DNA from 2 places in the Ruegeria sp. F12 genome. Region 1 is predicted to be linked to the other one. Evidence: riboswitches for the same ligand, from Rfam matches in the RefSeq annotation. Region 1 holds a riboswitch; the other holds the start of a gene.
The links. Region 1 has a riboswitch for cobalamin ahead of ACR0CA_RS17335 (energy-coupling factor ABC transporter permease). Riboswitches for the same ligand answer to the same signal wherever they lie in the genome.

Region 1 (7,916 bases):
TGTCACCACACCCGCTACTGCCGCACGCGTTGTGACCTTGTCTATTTTCGTGGTCATGGTCGTGGTTGTGGGTATCGGATGACATAGTTAGACCTCAAGAATCTCTGCGGTCCTTTGCAAATAGTTCCTACAGCAACTAGAGCTTCAATACCTTTTTCAATTTTTTTCAATCCGGTTCGTTGCCCGCGATATTGATGCTTCATTCCTTCTTGCGGGCCGGTCGCGTGGATGCAATTTAGTCGCAGAAGACGTAATAAATTTTGGAACAAGTCAATGCAGAAACGGATCGCAATTACCATCACGTTAGTCTCGATTACTGCCGGTTGCTCAGCCCAGTTCACAGGGGGCAAAAGCAAAGCATTCGAACCAGGTAACCTGCCGGATTCAGTTGTTGCGCTGGCAGAACCGGGGCAAGATCTGGCCACAGCGCGCCTTATGCCAGAAGATAACTGCTTTTGGTATGAGCACAGCGGACCTGTCGAGACGACGCTGGTTCCACTGCGCGCAACGAATGGCGCCCCGATCTGCGCTGCGCGTGACGCCTGATAAAAAAGAGGGCAGCGACATCCACCTGCGCTGCCCAAAATTTATGAGCGGGCTGTGACGCTATCTTCGGCCGAGTATAAGTATGCGGTCGAGCCGATTTTTACATGTGGGTAGAGATCATTGATATGGGCCATGATCATTCTAACACATCCAGAACTTGCGCGACCACCGATGCTTCTGGGCTGAGGTGTACCGTGGATTCTGAGATAAGTATCTCGATCCCCAACGTATAGATAAAGGGCTCGAGAGCCGAGAGCATTACTTGGCCCGGGTTCCATGCCATCCCGGAATTCCGCGTATTCGGGGTTGAGCTCGATCATTGAAGCCGTTGGCGTCCAATGTGGCCATTCGACCTTGCGCCGGATAGCATAGGTACCGGGCTCGTAAAGGTTCCCACGCGCGATCGCTACGCCATAGCGCATTGCTGTGCCGCCTTCCTCGATATGGTAAAGATAGCGCGCGACGGCATCGACATGGATGTCACCGGGAACCAAACCATCATTTGCTACGACACGTCGTGGTAAAAAACGGTCATGAACGCCCCATGGATTTGAGGTCGCTGGATCGTAGTCAAATGGCGTGACCTGGCTGTCCCAATAGGTCTTTTGCGACGAGGTTGGCCATGTTTTGGCGATCAATGGACTGGCCGCAGACGCCGAGAATAGCGCTGTGGTTGATTGAATGAAATGGCGCCGTGTCAGCATAAGTCTCGTCCTGGTTCACAAGTGTAATGTGGTTGCATCGCATTTTTGCGATCAAATTCGAGTCTTAAAGCCTCTAGCAGCTAGAGCTTCAAGAGGTTTCAGGTAACGCTTGGTTTACCTAATGGACCATGTCGCCGGTTGCGTGAATCCTGCATCGGTCGAGTCTACTTCGGACTAGGTCGCAAAGACATTTGACAGAAACGAAGCCGCCATTGTAGCGGTGAATTGTTTTCGGTTCCTGATGGCGGAAGCCAAAAGGATTAAAAGGGAATACGGTTCGGTGTTTTCAATGGCGCCAATTCCGTAACTGCCCCCGCAACTGTGAGCGGAGAGCGATGCCAAGACACCACTGGTTCGTAATGGAACCGGGAAGGTTGGCGGAGCGAGCACCCGCGAGTCAGGAGACCTGCCGTAAAGCGCCGGGCTATGCCCAGACTGAACCTGTCGGCCTTACGGTCGATTCAACCTGACAAGCCGCCGGGTGAGGCGGTAGGGAGAAAGAACATGCATATCGAACCGGGCATCGTGAATGGTGCCAAAATCGCGCTTTCCTATGTTACCGCCGCAGGTGCGGCTACTTACGCAGCGAAAGAAACGTTTTCCACATTGCGTGCGAATGGACCTGCATCTTTTGCTATGCGCTCGGTGCTCGCCACCGTTGGGGTTTTCCTTTTCTTCGAAGTCCTGCCGCATTTCCCGGTTGGTGTCTCTGAAGTCCACTTCATCCTGGGGTCGACGCTGTTTCTGCTTCTCGGTGCTGCACCCGCGGCTTTTGGATTGGCAGCTGGTCTCCTGATTCAGGGTGTTTTTTTTGCCCCGTTCGATCTTCCGCAGTACTTCATCAACCTGACCACTCTGCTGGTGCCGCTATTTGCGCTACAAGCACTGGCCAGCCGCATCATCGCTCCCGGCACAGCATATGTTGACCTCAAATATGGCCAAGCTCTTGCGCTGAGTGCGACGTATCAGGGAGGAGTAGTCGCATGGGTTGGGTTCTGGGCCTTCTACGGCCAGGGTTTCGGCGCAGAAACCATGGCTTCGGTTCTATCCTTTGGCGGTGCTTATATGCTGGTAATCGTCATTGAGCCGATTGCTGATCTGGCAGTGCTTGCGGCAGCCAAGGCGATGCGCGGTTTGAACAGTACAGGTCTGGTGACTCCGCGTTTGTACAACGCTGCGAAAGCTTGACCAAAGTTTGAAGCGGTGTCCTAAAATTGGGTTGCCGCGAAAAAACCGGTAGTCGCAGCTCCAAAGATTATTGTGGCGCGTCTCGAGGGCGCGCCACATTGTTTTTAGCCACTAAAAACCTGTACCCAACGATCAGGGTGAATCGGGTCCTGTATTCGTAGGAAAAGATACCTCGTTTCCTTCCACGTTTTGATCCTGTTGGTAACATTGTCCAGAACCAAATCGCCTTCACTCGAGCGATAGACTAGAACAGCATGGCCATTGCGATTGGTGTCCAAGACAGTCGCAATTAGTAGCTTCGTAGGATCCAAACCATTCTGCACAAGTTCAAACTTCTTTTGCAAAGCGAAGTCTTCGCAATCTCCTGACCCTTGCGTCGGCAGTGTCCAGTATTCTTTTGTCCCATATTGGCTTTGATCCGAAACTGCTCGGATTCTCCGATTGACGCGCGTGTTGATCGTTTTAACGATCTGATTTTCTTTTGCCACGGACAGACCAGAGCTACGAGCGCTCGCGCACGCCCACGAGTAGTCTTTGCACAGTGATTTGGCACCGGATGGCGCTCCAATCTTTTTGTCAAGACCGATCGAGGGAAGCTCAGAGGCTTGCAATGTAGCGGCAGACACAAAAAAGCTGCATATAAAACAGACCATTGGGAGATAACCCAGCAGGTTTTTCGATAACACTCCCTGAACTAAAGTGGGATTTGTCATATCTGCCTTCTCCATGCTCGTTCCTCTAAAGTATCCAAACTTCCCCGGCCAATGTGTTTTATTCCAAGCCTTCATGTGCTTGGGGAATTGCAACAGCTTCTTAGCCTCTAGGGGTAAAGCGGCAAAAATTTGCAGATTCTTTGGTATTTCTTCCTTAGTTGACAGCATCAGAGCATCCACGCCATCACCAGCCCGGCATAGCTAACAGAGCGAATTAGAGGGTAAGCTGATCGCAATTCTCTCATTCAACAATAATACAACAGAGATCGGCCGTCATCGCTGAGGGTTACGGAATACCGGGACAATGAAGCCGCTCCTCCGCAAGCTGAGATAGCCAGTTTCGGTTTTCCAGGCGCTGCAATTAGTGGCCGCTAATGACATCTTTGACGAAAGGCTCGTTGAGCAACGCCGTTAGCAGGGGGCATGAGGCCGCACCCTCGGTGCAGGTCTGCACAAGTTCTGCCAGTGCTTGCTCCAACCGTTGGAGGGCGGCGATTTTTGACCTGACGTTGTCGAGATGTCTTGTTGCAACGTATTCGACGTCACGACAAGCTTGCTCGGGCGCTTTGGACAATTCGCGAAGTGCGCATGCATCCTGAATGGTAAAGCCAAGATCGCGGCAGCGTTTGATGAATCTGAGCTCGGAGATTTCCCGTTCCGTGTATGCGCGGCGTCCCGAGGCGGTTCGACCGGCTTTCTCGACTATGCCTTCCCGTTCGTAATAGCGGATCGTCTCGACCGACAGACCGATCAATCTCGCCGCTTCGCCAATCGCAATCATGTGATGACCTTTCCCTTGAACCTGTAGCTACTACAGGATGCATGTTGTCGGTCATGATGTCGAATTTCACAAACCGCGCGAAGCAAGAATCGAGGAAGTCGAACCGGCTTCCGTTCGAGTTCGTCAAAGCCGGAGAAAGCTGACCATGAGCAAGTTTGTTGGCGCGAGTTTTATTGGATCGTTTACCGCACTTGGCGTTGCGACCTGCTGCATCTTGCCGATGGCCTTGATTTTACTTGGCTTGGGAGGGAGCTGGCTGGCCGTATTCGGCAAGATCGCCGCCGCGAGTTATTACGTGCTCGGCGGTTCGACGGCCCTGCTGTTTCTCTCTGGCATCGTCGCGTATCGCCGTGGTTCGCTCGACCGCCTCAAATGGTGGCTGACAGGCAGTTTTGCGTTGACGGCCATCGCTTGGGTTATCGTGCTCAACGAAATCCGAATAAATGATTTCCTGATAACCTTGATGTGACGCCATGAGTGAAAAGCGCCCGAACCTTGTCAGCACGATCATCTGCCCGGAATGTGGACATTCAAGGCCTGAAACGATGCCAACAGACGCGTGCCAGTGGTTCTACGAATGCACATCTTGCGGAAAAGTCCTGAAGCCACTTCCCGGCGATTGCTGCGTCTACTGTTCCTACGGATCGGCTCCATGCCCGCCAATTCAGGCGGGCTACAAATGCTGCGGTTGATACGGCGGCCGGGATGTCGGTTTTGTCCGCAAAGCCGGTCATCAGGCTTTGCGGACGCGGGTATTTTTTCACCGTAAGCTGGAACTTGCCCGGTAGGACAAGGCAGGCGTGAAGTCACGGATCAACTGGTTTGCCGTGAAGAATGTCACGTAAACCGGGCAGAAGAAGCGAGCGCCGCGTTTTTCAGGATCTTGCCAGCGCCATCGGAACTTCATGCGGCCGGGTATCTGGCGAACACCTCTGTGGTTCCATCCTTGCGGATCAGGAAGACGTCAAAAGCTTCGCGTTCGCTTTCCGGCCCCATGCCTGGCGAGCCGAAAGGCATTCCCGGAACCGACAGTCCGACGGCATCCGGGTGTTCGCCCAGCAGGCGCCGAATGTCAGCGGGCGGGACGTGTCCTTCGATCATGTAGCCCTCCACGCGGCCCGTGTGGCATGACATCATGCCCTCCGGAATCCCATTGGCAGTTTTGTAAGCGTTCAAGGCCTCCCAAGCACTGTTTTCCACGCCTACTTCAAAACCTTCCGCCCGCATGATTTTGATCCACGATCCGCAGCACCCGCAATTCGGATCCTTCAGGACATGGATTGAGGGACCGATTTTCGCTAAGGCGGGAAGCGCCGCGCTGCACGCAATTGCCGCGGCTCCTTGCATCAAGCGGCGGCGGCTCAGGTTATTCATTGTCATGTTCCCTCTTGGGTAAACTTGTTTTAAACCGATATAAAATCGCACCGGTAGGATTAAAGCTGGACCGCATTACAGGGCCGACTTGTCCGTCACCCTCCGATACTCATCAGATATGGCTTTCTGGGCGACGCAGGGATTTCTCACAATGATCTGACGCAAACTCTGCTCGGAAACGGAACCCTCGCTCTCCTTTTTTCGCTGCACCTGCCGCTCTGGGTCCTGCTTGGCAATAACCCGGTTCGCAAGCAACTCCGCTACCCTCCGTTCAAGGCCGGAATTGCGCCTATTTCTCACTGCTGCGTTCTATGGCACCCACGATCGAACAGTTCTGAATTCCACCACGCCCCGGACACGCCGCGATCAGCTCGTCCAGATTGTTCCTCAACCGTGCAAGCCCGTCGATCCGTTCCTGAATTTCGTCCCGCTTTTTGCGCGCTCTGGCCTGCATCGCGACGCACTCGGTATTTGGTGCCGTGCGCAACTCCAGAATTTCCGCGATTTCTGCCAGCGAAAATCCGAGCTTCTTAGCGCCGGATATGAATTTCAGCCGCCAAAGCGTGTCACCACCATAGTCCCGCGCGCCGCCGTCAATTGGGCGCGGCGGCTGAGTGACAAGGCCCTTCCTTTCATAAAATCGGATCGTCTCGACGCCTATCCCGGTCTCGCGCGCGGCCTGGCCGATCTTGAGTGGTTGCATCGCGGTCTCCCTCCGTCACCGTCATCTTGACACCGTATCATGATACGGAGGTTAAAACATTGGGGTCTTGGTGGTTGCGAGGATGTCAAATGCGGACCTTCCTGAAACGGTGGCTGCTGCCGATATTCGGCTCCGCCCTGGCGCTCTATCTGGTGTTTGCGCTCTACGGCAGCCTCGATTTTGCGCTGTTTCTGCAGGGCCTGCGCGGAGCCAACATGTTCTGGATCGCGATTCTTGCCGCCACCATCCTGCTGGAGCAGCTGATGAGCGGCTGGAAGTGGAGGCAGATCCTGTTCGACGTGAAACCGGTCGGCACCCTGCGGCTGACGGGGGCGCTACTGGCAGGTTATGGCGCAAATGTCCTTGTCCCGCTCGGCATCAGCCCGCTGGTCCGGGCCTGGCTGGTTGCCCGGCTCGACCGCCTGAAGATGGCGACCGTGCTTGCAACCGCGATCATCGCCCGGTTCCTCGACGGCGTCGTTTTCGCCCTTTTTGCCGGAGCGGTGGCCGCCGCCGGCCAGATTCCACAGATCGAGGGTGACCTGCGGCTGGGATTGAGCGTTGCGGGCCTGTTGAACCTGATGCTTTTCGGCAGCCTGCTTTGGGTTCTGTTCCGGTTCCGCGCGTCACTTCTCAGCGAGGACCCTCTGGTCTGCCGACTCTTCGACTGGGCTGCCGCCCGCATCGGGGCCGATGGCGCGTATCTGCGCACCGCGCTCGGTGAAGGGATCGTCTGGCCACAGGCACGGGCCCGCCGCATCGCCGCCATTGCCGCAGCCATTGCGGGTAAGCTGGTGGCGACAACCCATTTCCTGTGGGCCGGGCTGGCGGTTGGCGTGGTGCTGAGCGCGTGGGATTACCTGTTCTTGATGGTGTTTGCCGGGTTCGCCATGGTTCTGGGTCGTTTCGTGCGCATCCCGGCGAGCTTTGTCTTTGGGGCGGGGTTCGCGCTCAAGGTGCTTGGCGTTCCGGACGAAACCGCCCTTCTGATGATCCTGTTCAACTATGTGCTGACGATCCTTCTGGTGGTCGGGATCGGCCTGACGGTGTTGTGGCAGAGCGGCATCGACATCCGCCGCGCCCGGGCGGAGGCAGAGGCGGCGAATGGCAAGGCGTAATCCCGAAGACACGAGATTTTGGCGCATCGCCGGTGCTGGTGCGGTGTTTCAGGGCGGGTCGGCGGCGGTGGACAGCGCGACGGTGGTGGCCAGTCTGGTGCATATGCTGACCGGTAGCGCGCTGGCCGTGGGCTATGCCAGCACGGTCCTGCGTCTTGGCTGGCTGCTGCCCCAGTTCGCGGTGGGCTACCTCGCCGAGCGCACCGATCGGCGCATGCCGTTCTACGCCCTTGGTGCCTATGGGCGGGCGATCACGGTCGCGATGATCGGTATGCTTCTGTGGTGGGGGGCCGACTGGCCGCAGGTCGATTGGCCTCCGGTTCCGCTGGCGCTCGGGATGCTGGGGCTGTGGACAATCTACGCCTTTGTCAGCGGCGTGGTCGCGGTGCCCTACAACGACATCGTCGGCCGGGCGATCCCGTCCGAGCGCCGCAGCCGTATGTTGGCCTGGCGCTTTTTCGGCGGCGGTGTTCTGGCGGTTCTGGTGGCGGGCGTTCTGCGACTTGCGCTCGACGTGATGCTGCCGCTCAGGGCCTATGCGCTGATCTTCTGGCTCGGCGCGGTGCTGATGATCGTCTCTGCGACGCTTTTTGTCGCCGCGGGTGAGCCCGCTACCGCTGCAAGGGCGCCACGGGACCGCCCGGCCAATCTGTCTGGATTTCTGCGCGAAGGGGTCTCGACACTACAACAGGATCGCCGGTTCCGGCTGTTCCTGATCTTCCAATGGCTTGGCGCAGCGACGCTGATGGCGTTGCCGTTCTATGTCGTTGCCGCCAGCCGCAGCGGCCT
Region 2 (7,916 bases), on a different contig from region 1:
CTCGATGCCTGAGACCCGCTCTGACCCCTTGTCCCAGACGGGTTTGACGCCCAGCAGGTGCAGCGCCATGGCGAATTCCTCACCCGCCGTGCGCATAGTGGCCGAGCCCCAGAGGTCAACGATCAGCCCTTTGGGATAGTCGCCTTCCTCTTGCAGGTGACGCCGCACCAGTTCTTCGGCCAGTTTCACGCCTTGGCTATAGGCCGCGCGCGTGGGCACGGATCGCGGGTCGGTGGTATAAAGGTTCCGCCCGGTAGGCAGTACGTCCGAGCGGCCACGATAGGGCGAACCGGATGGCCCGGCCTCGATCCGCTTTCCGGCTAGTGCGTCGATTAGGGCGTTGCGTTCAGACTGGGCGGAAGGCGCGGGGTCGAAATTGCCGGTCACTTCTGGCACCCGGCCAAAGATGTGCAGCCCGTCGCCGAACTGGCTTTCCTTGATGTCACAGACAAAGCGGTCGATGCGGGTGATCGCCTCGGCGGTGCAGGTGGCCTGATCCAGACCCAGATCGCTTTCCAGCCCGATGGCCTGAGCCTCATTCCGGATATCCTCTTGCAAACGGTCGCGGCGCTTGGGGTCCAGACCATCGGCGTTCGAGAATTCGTCCAGCAGGGACTCCAGCCGTACCATCCGATCCGGTGTACCGCTTTCTCTCAAAGCGGGCGGGATGTGGCCCAGCGTGACGGCTCCGATCCGACGCTTGGCTTGCGCGGCCTCGCCGGGGTCATTGACGATGAAAGGGTAGATCACCGGCAGATCGCGGATAAGCGCTTCGGGCCAGCAATCGGCTGAGAGCGCGACGGATTTGCCGGGCAGCCATTCCAACGTGCCATGGGCACCGATATGGATCAGCGCGTCGGTGCGCAGGCTTTTGCGCAGCCACAGGTAGAAGGCGACATAGCTGTGGCGCGGGGTGCGCGACAGGTCGTGATAATCGTCATCGCGCAGCTCGGGCGTGCCGCGTTCAGGTTGCAGCGCGACCAGAGCTTTGCCCCGGCGCAGCGCGGTGAAGTGGAAGGCACCATCCGCGAAAGCGGGATCACTCTCGGGCGCACCCCAGATGGTTTGCAGGTCGGTGCGTAGCTGTTCGGGCAGGTCGGCCAGCGCGGCTTGGTAATCGGTAAGGGGCCATGCGATCCGCGCGTCCAACAGAGTTTCAGAAATCGGTTCGGCAGAGGCGGTGTCATAGTCCTCGGCCTGTAGGTCGGACAGCATTGCCTCGGCCGAGGCCAGCGCGTCGAGGCCCACCGCATGGGCCATCTGCCAGTCCTTGCCCGGATAAGTGGACAGCACCAGCGCGGGCACTTGATCGGCTTTGGGTTTGTCCTGAAGGTTCAGCCAGCCGGTGACACGGTCGAGGATGGCCTCGATCCGTTCCTCCTCGGCCCGGTGGGCAAAGCGGGAATATTCCAGATGCGGGTCGCGTTTGCCCGGCTCCTTGAACGAGGCGATGCCCGCTGAAATCCGCCCGTCCACCTCGGGCAGCACCACATGCATGGCGAGGTCGGCGGGGGAGAGGCCGCGTTCCGCCTCGGCCCACGCCTTGCGGCGCGAAGTGGCCAGTGCGACCTGGAAGACGGGCACATTTGCAGCGTCCAAAGGCGAGGTACCCGACGCGCTTTTGCCCGAGAAGGACGTGGCGTTGATGATCGCGGACGGGGCCAGCGATACGATGGTGTCGCGCAGCCAGTCGGCGGCGGATGGCACTTTCAGGGAAGGGGCGAACAGGCCCACGGCCTGAAAGCCGCGCGCGCGCAGGCTACGGATCAGGGCGGCCACGGGGGCTGTGTCGGCCGAGGTCAGGTAAGCGCGGTAGAAACTGACCACGACGCGTTTTGAGTCACCGGAAAACGCCTGTTCCGCCGGAATCACTCCGCGATCGGGGCACCATGCGCCGCAGTCGGGCAGGGATTTAGCCCCCATCACCGGACCCGCATAGAGCCCCGCTGCCAGTGCCATCTGTGCCAAAGCGGCTTGTGCTGCAACCACGCCGCCGGTGTCACACAGGTGCGCTAAGCGGCGCAGGGTGGAGACGGGCAGGGTGGAATACTCATCCAGTCGCGTATCCTCGCGCCCGTCGGCGGGCAGCACGGCCACAGCAATCCCTTTGGTCTGCGCAAGCGATAGAACCTGCTGCAGTCCGTAGGACCAATAGGGCACTCCGCCGATCAGACGGATCAGGATGCCTTTAGCGCCCTCCAACGTCTGTTCCACATAGGTGTCAACGGACAGAGGGTGTTTCAGCGCCGTCAGATTGGCCAGTCGCAGGGTCGGCATCCGACCGTCAGGCCCGCCACCGCGGTGCCAGCCTGCCGCGAAAGCACCAAGGTCGCTGTCCGAGAACGACAGTACCACCAAATCCGCCGGGCTCTGGCCCAGATCGGTTGGGGTTTCGGATTCCTCTAACCCGTGGCTTTCGCGGAAGACGACGTGCATGGTTTACTCGGCAGCCTCGGTGACGCCCGCGAGGATGTCGCGGATTTCAGCCTCTTTGATATCGTCATGCTCGGCGATCACCACCAGACGCGAGCGGCGCTCTTCGCCGGGCTCCCACGGACGGTCATACTGGTGACGCACACGCGCGCCGACGGCTTGAACCAGCAGGCGCATTGGCTTGCCCTGAACAGCGGCATAGCCTTTGACGCGCAGGATGTTCAGCTCGGTCGCCAGGCGTTCGATCTTTGCAACCAGATCCAGCGGGTCGGTTTGATCCGGCAATTCGACGATGATGCTTTCGAAATCATCATGCTCGTGATCGTGATGACCGTCATGATGCGAAGGCCGCGCATCCATGTCATCCTCGGCGGCGGCCTCAAGACCCAACACGACGCGCACGTCCACCACACCTTCGGCCACTTCGACCACGGGCAGAGGACGCGGGGCCTCGGCGGCGATGATCTCTTTGGCTTTGACGACACCTTCGGGGCCGGCCAGATCAGGCTTGGTCAGCAGGATGATATCGGCGCAGGAGATCTGATCCTCGAACACCTCGGACAGAGGCGTTTCGTGGTCGATGGAGTCGTCGGCCAGACGCTGGGCATCCACCGCCGCGACATTCGGGGCAAAGCGACCGGCGGCAACGGCCTCGGCGTCGGCCAGCGCGATCACGCCGTCAACGGTGATCTTGGATCGGATATCGGGCCAGTCGAACGCTTTCAGAAGCGGTTTCGGCAGCGCAAGGCCCGAGGTTTCGATCAGGATATGCTCGGGGCGCGGCTCCAGCGCCATCAGCGCCTCGATCGTGGGGATGAAATCATCGGCCACGGTGCAGCAAATGCAGCCATTGGCCAGTTCCATGATGTTTTCCGCCGGGCAATCGGGAATGGCGCAGGACTTCAGGATATCGCCATCCACGCCGACATCGCCGAATTCATTAACCACAACGGCCAGACGCTTGCCCTGCGGGTTCTGCATCAGGTGCCGCACCAGCGTGGTTTTACCCGAGCCCAGAAAGCCGGTGATCACAGTAACGGGGAGTTTTTCGAGGGTGGACATGTCAGGCTCCAATCGGGGGAATGCGCGAGGCGCAGTTTTTGCGGAAATGTTCGGGGCGCTCGCGCCATTTGACCAAGCCGTCTTCGGTGGCCAGATACTTGGTCGCGCCGTCGACGATCACGTCGACATGATCGACCTCGTTCAGGTTCTCATAAACAAAGGTCCAGCGCTCGGGTCCGCCGCGCAGAACGATGGAACAGCCCTGATCGCAATTCGACAGGCACTCGACGGCTCTCAGCGTTACGCCTTCGGGCAGATCGGCCTGTTCCAGCGCCTTGTGCAACAACGTGCCGGGGCGGTCTGCGTCATCTTCAACAGGTAGGCCGCGGCGGCAGGTGGTGCAAACCAGCAGCTCGACCGGAGCGGTCTCGGTCATGTCTCTCATCCCCCCAAATCCTCATCGTGGGGGACGGGGTTTCAAGCGGGTCGCATTTGACCCGACACCGGAACACCCCGTCCGGTTTCAATCGCGGGTGCTGGCAGGTCTCCCGGCTTGCGGATGTCAGGGCAATTGCCCTGTCGGATGTCCCGCCTTCCCGGCCTGTTTGGCCAGTGGCTTGGGCACCCTCTCCGGTCACGGTCGCGGGGGCGGCTGCGTTTGGCGGATGATCCGTTGACGCATTCCCTTTTCATCCTCGTGCAGAGGACACCAACGGATCGGACATGCGGCACCGGGCAGGGGCTTGTCAAGCGAGTCGCAAGCATCTGTGAAGCAACGGTGGAAAAGCGACCTGTAAGCGTCGCTGGGCGGCATGACGAAGCCCGCAACCCCGTGCTGCCATGACCGAAACGGCGCAAACAGGGAGACGTGTCGCATGAGAGTGGGCTTTATCGGACTGGGCAATGTGGGCGGCAAACTGTCCGGGTCTTTGCTGCGCAACGGGATCGACCTGACGGTGCACGATCTGAACCCTGATCTGGTCGCGGGCTTCGTGGCGCAGGGGGCCAAGGCCGCCAAAAGCCCGGCCCAGCTGATGCGCGATTGCGACGCGGTGATCACCTGTCTGCCATCGCCTGCTGCCTCGGACGCCGTGATGCAGGAGATGCTGCCCGAGGTCGGCCCCGGCAAGATCTGGATGGAGATGTCCACCACCGACGAGGCCGAGGTCAAGCGGCTGGGTGCGCAGGTCATCGAACGCGGAGGGGCGGCAGTCGACTGCCCCGTCTCGGGCGGGTGCCATAGGGCGGCGACGGGCAATATCTCGATCTTCGCGGGCTGCGACCGCGCGACGTTCGAACGTATCCTACCCTTTCTGACCACGATGGGCCGCCGCGTGCTGCACACGGGCGAGTTGGGCTCGGCCTCGGTGCTTAAGGTGCTGACCAACTACCTGGCGACGGCAAACCTGATTACCTGCGCCGAAGCGCTCGTGACCGCCAAGGCCGCCGGGATGGACTTGAACACGACTTATGAGGCGATCAAGATTTCATCAGGTACTTCCTTTGTGCATGAGACCGAAAGCCAGGTGATCCTGAACGGATCACGCGACATTTCCTTTACGATGGACCTTGTGAAAAAGGATATCGGGCTGTTTCAGGACGTCGCTGACCGCGCCGGTGTACCGCTGGAGATCAACCCGGTCATGATCCAGATTTTCGAGGACGGAATTGCCCGCTATGGTGAACGTGAAATGTCTCCCAACATCATCCGACGTCTGGAGGACGCAACCGGTCTAGATATCACAGCCTCCGGTTTTCCGCCCGAGATGGAGGACGACGAACCGGAAGAGCCCGGATACGAGGTCATCCCTCAGGGGCGTGGGGCCGAATGACGCAAGCCGCGCGTCAGTGGAATAGTCTGTTTTGTAGAGAGAGTGGAGGCGAGTACCGGAATCGAACCGGTGTACACGGATTTGCAAGAGATATGCACAGTAAAAAACCATTATAATTAAGCTTGTTAAGCCACAGAAATCTTTGTTGTGTATGGAGATGTGTACAATATTCATTATTGGCGCGTATTTTGCGTCCTCAGCTTATTCAGATCGCCTATCTAGCAAATCAATCAAAGCTGCAGCAATCGTTTCATCAGATTTCGTCTCACATTCCCATACGACGATTGGAGCCCATCCAAGTTCTCTAATTTCTTGTAGGTTCTTAGTGTCTCTAGCGAGGTTGCGTTCAAACTTTTCTTGCCAGAAGTCCGCTCTTGTCTTGGGAGTGCTAGCTTTGCGGCAGCCAGAGTGTCTGTGCCAGAAGCAACCATGCACAAACACAACTGACTTGTATTTTGGTAGGACTATATCAGGCTTTCCTGGCAATGATTTGACATGGATACGGAATCTAAATCCATGGCGGTGCAGCCATTTTCTAACCCGAATCTCAGGACCAGTGTTCACACTACCCACGCTGCGCATTATTTTTCGTCTGATTGGGTCTGTCGCCATGAAGGTGGTCGCAGTGTTCAATGAACTCAAAGGGTTGTGAGGAGGGCAATAGGTTTTAGCATTTCCGACGCAACATATCGGTTGCTCCTTTGTTCGAATACCATATGATGGCAAGACGAGCAGGAGTGGTAGTTTATGAAGCCATCGTCAATAGATTTGTTTGCTGGTGTAGGGGGCCTGACGTTGGGCTTCAGAGCGGCTGGTATCCATACTAGTCATGCGGTCGACATTGAGGCAAGTTGTGCAGAAGTATTTCCGCGCAATTTTCCAGAAGTTGAGTTTATTGAAAGAAGCGTTGCAGAGTTTACAGATCTCGAAATTGAGGCACTGGCCCCAAATGGAATTGATGTGGTTGCTGGCGGCCCTCCGTGCCAAGGATTCAGTTTGATAGGCCTACGTGATCCTGACGATGAACGCAGCAAGCTCGTTTTCGAATTTCGGAGATTTGTTAATATTTTAAGGCCCAAATACTTCGTGATGGAAAATGTTCCTGGCATGCTTTCTGCAGAAGGTGGACGTTGGGTAGAGGAACTAATCAAGCAGCTTGGTGGTGACGGGTATACCGTCTCTGACCCTACAATCCTCAATGCTAGTGAGTTTGGTGTTCCACAAGAGCGGAAGAGAGTATTCTTGCTTGGAACTCGAAAAGATATTAGCGCGCATTTGGAAGCGCCTGTTCCAACGCACTGGTCGCCAAGGACCAAAAACAGCGGAAAAAATGGAATAAATGGCCGTGTTCCTTTTGTAACTGTGCGGGATGCAATTGGAGACTTGCCAGATATTGAAAAACACAATCATCTGATTGAAGAACATACAGTCGCTTATGATAAGGATCCGCATTCAGAATACGCAAGAATGATGCGAGGGGTGGGTAACTTTAAAAACTTTTTTGGAGTTCCACCTTCAGATTGGGATTCGTCAGTGTGTTCGAACTGTAAGAGGATTGTGCACGGAGAAGTTCTTCGTAGTAGGTTTATGGAAACGCCACAGGGTGTAACCGTTCCAGTTAGCCGCTTGTTCAAGCTGAAGTGGGACGATGTAGCAAACACCCTCAGGGCAGGAACGCCTTCTAGTCGTGGTTCTTACTCATCACCAAGGCCAGTGCATCCAGAGGAACCCAGATGTGTTTCAGTTCGTGAGGGAGCTCGACTGCAGGGTTTTCCAGATTGGTTCAATTTCCATCCAACGAAATGGCACGGATTTCGGCAAGTTGGAAATTCAGTGAGTCCCATTGTTGCTAAAGCGGTTGGTGAAAAGATTGTGGAAGCACTCGCAAGGGCGGATCACACTTCAGTGAACTTTCCTTCTGAAAACCGTGAATCAATTGCCGCGGCCACTTTTTCATAATCCGTGTGTTGTAGCCCAGGATTGCTGATGAGAGCCATTGATAGGCCAACCATATCCGTAGACAGCGTTTCCGTGAGTTCAATTGCAAACCCGTTCTGGTCCTCAACCAGGCTGTAGGAATGGATATGAATGAAGTCAGAAGGGTCTTGTTGGTGAAAATGTGCGTCAACGTTGTAAGCAGCTCTCAAGTGCTCCAAAAAATGGTCTTGAATAACTAGTACAGTATTCTTTCGCCACCGTGCGATCTGACGGGCTTTGTGTAGTAGTTGAACTAGAATTTTTTTAGAAGCGTCTTTTTCGTTCAAAGAGAAACTGTAATCATCCTTAAAAGATCCATCTAGGTAATCGTTTCTCGCATCCCAAATTGGTCCGCTTCCTCCAGTCCCGCACGCTTGAACTTCAATCCCTACAAAATCAATAACGGTTTCTTGATCATCAAGCGCAGTGAGACCAAAATCCAAACTACCTTCGGAAGAGATCGAAAGCTCTCTAACTACACGGTACTGGGGGCTTGGGTTTAAGAACCTTTTGCAGTCATTGAATATAGTTGCGTTTTGAAGAAACCTACTTGGACATACCATCCAATCTTGGACAACGCCGCCTTTCTTCGTCTTGCGAACACTGCAATTTCCAATAAGGGGGTTGGGCTTGGCTTTCCTTATTTTATCGCAGTTTGTGCCGCCGCCTGTA

Region 2: it holds a riboswitch for cobalamin, as region 1 does, so the genes downstream of both, ACR0CA_RS02850 (DUF1636 family protein) here and ACR0CA_RS17335 (energy-coupling factor ABC transporter permease) in region 1, are expected to answer to the same signal.

What each region holds. Positions count from the first base shown of each region.
Region 1 is NZ_JBQFOV010000014.1:115,849-123,764, forward strand. Features, by position in the region: gene ACR0CA_RS17320 (hypothetical protein) at 1-82, shown strand, start outside; gene ACR0CA_RS17325 (hypothetical protein) at 274-546, shown strand; gene ACR0CA_RS17330 (L,D-transpeptidase) at 588-1,250, opposite strand; cobalamin riboswitch at 1,466-1,678, shown strand; gene ACR0CA_RS17335 (energy-coupling factor ABC transporter permease) at 1,755-2,438, shown strand; gene ACR0CA_RS17340 (transglutaminase-like cysteine peptidase) at 2,543-3,331, opposite strand; gene ACR0CA_RS17345 (MerR family transcriptional regulator) at 3,513-3,932, opposite strand; gene ACR0CA_RS17350 (hypothetical protein) at 4,078-4,401, shown strand; gene ACR0CA_RS17355 (GDCCVxC domain-containing (seleno)protein) at 4,406-4,624, shown strand; gene ACR0CA_RS17360 (DUF411 domain-containing protein) at 4,836-5,312, opposite strand; gene ACR0CA_RS17365 (heavy metal-responsive transcriptional regulator) at 5,596-6,009, opposite strand; gene ACR0CA_RS17370 (lysylphosphatidylglycerol synthase domain-containing protein) at 6,099-7,127, shown strand; gene ACR0CA_RS17375 (MFS transporter) at 7,114-7,916, shown strand, end outside.
Region 2 is NZ_JBQFOV010000002.1:25,938-33,853, reverse strand. Features, by position in the region: gene cobN (cobaltochelatase subunit CobN) at 1-2,436, opposite strand, end outside; gene cobW (cobalamin biosynthesis protein CobW) at 2,440-3,495, opposite strand; gene ACR0CA_RS02850 (DUF1636 family protein) at 3,497-3,871, opposite strand; cobalamin riboswitch at 3,957-4,164, opposite strand; gene ACR0CA_RS02845 (NAD(P)-dependent oxidoreductase) at 4,311-5,267, shown strand; gene ACR0CA_RS02840 (very short patch repair endonuclease) at 5,469-5,879, opposite strand; gene ACR0CA_RS02835 (DNA cytosine methyltransferase) at 6,015-7,226, shown strand; gene ACR0CA_RS02830 (NotI family restriction endonuclease) at 7,163-7,916, opposite strand, start outside.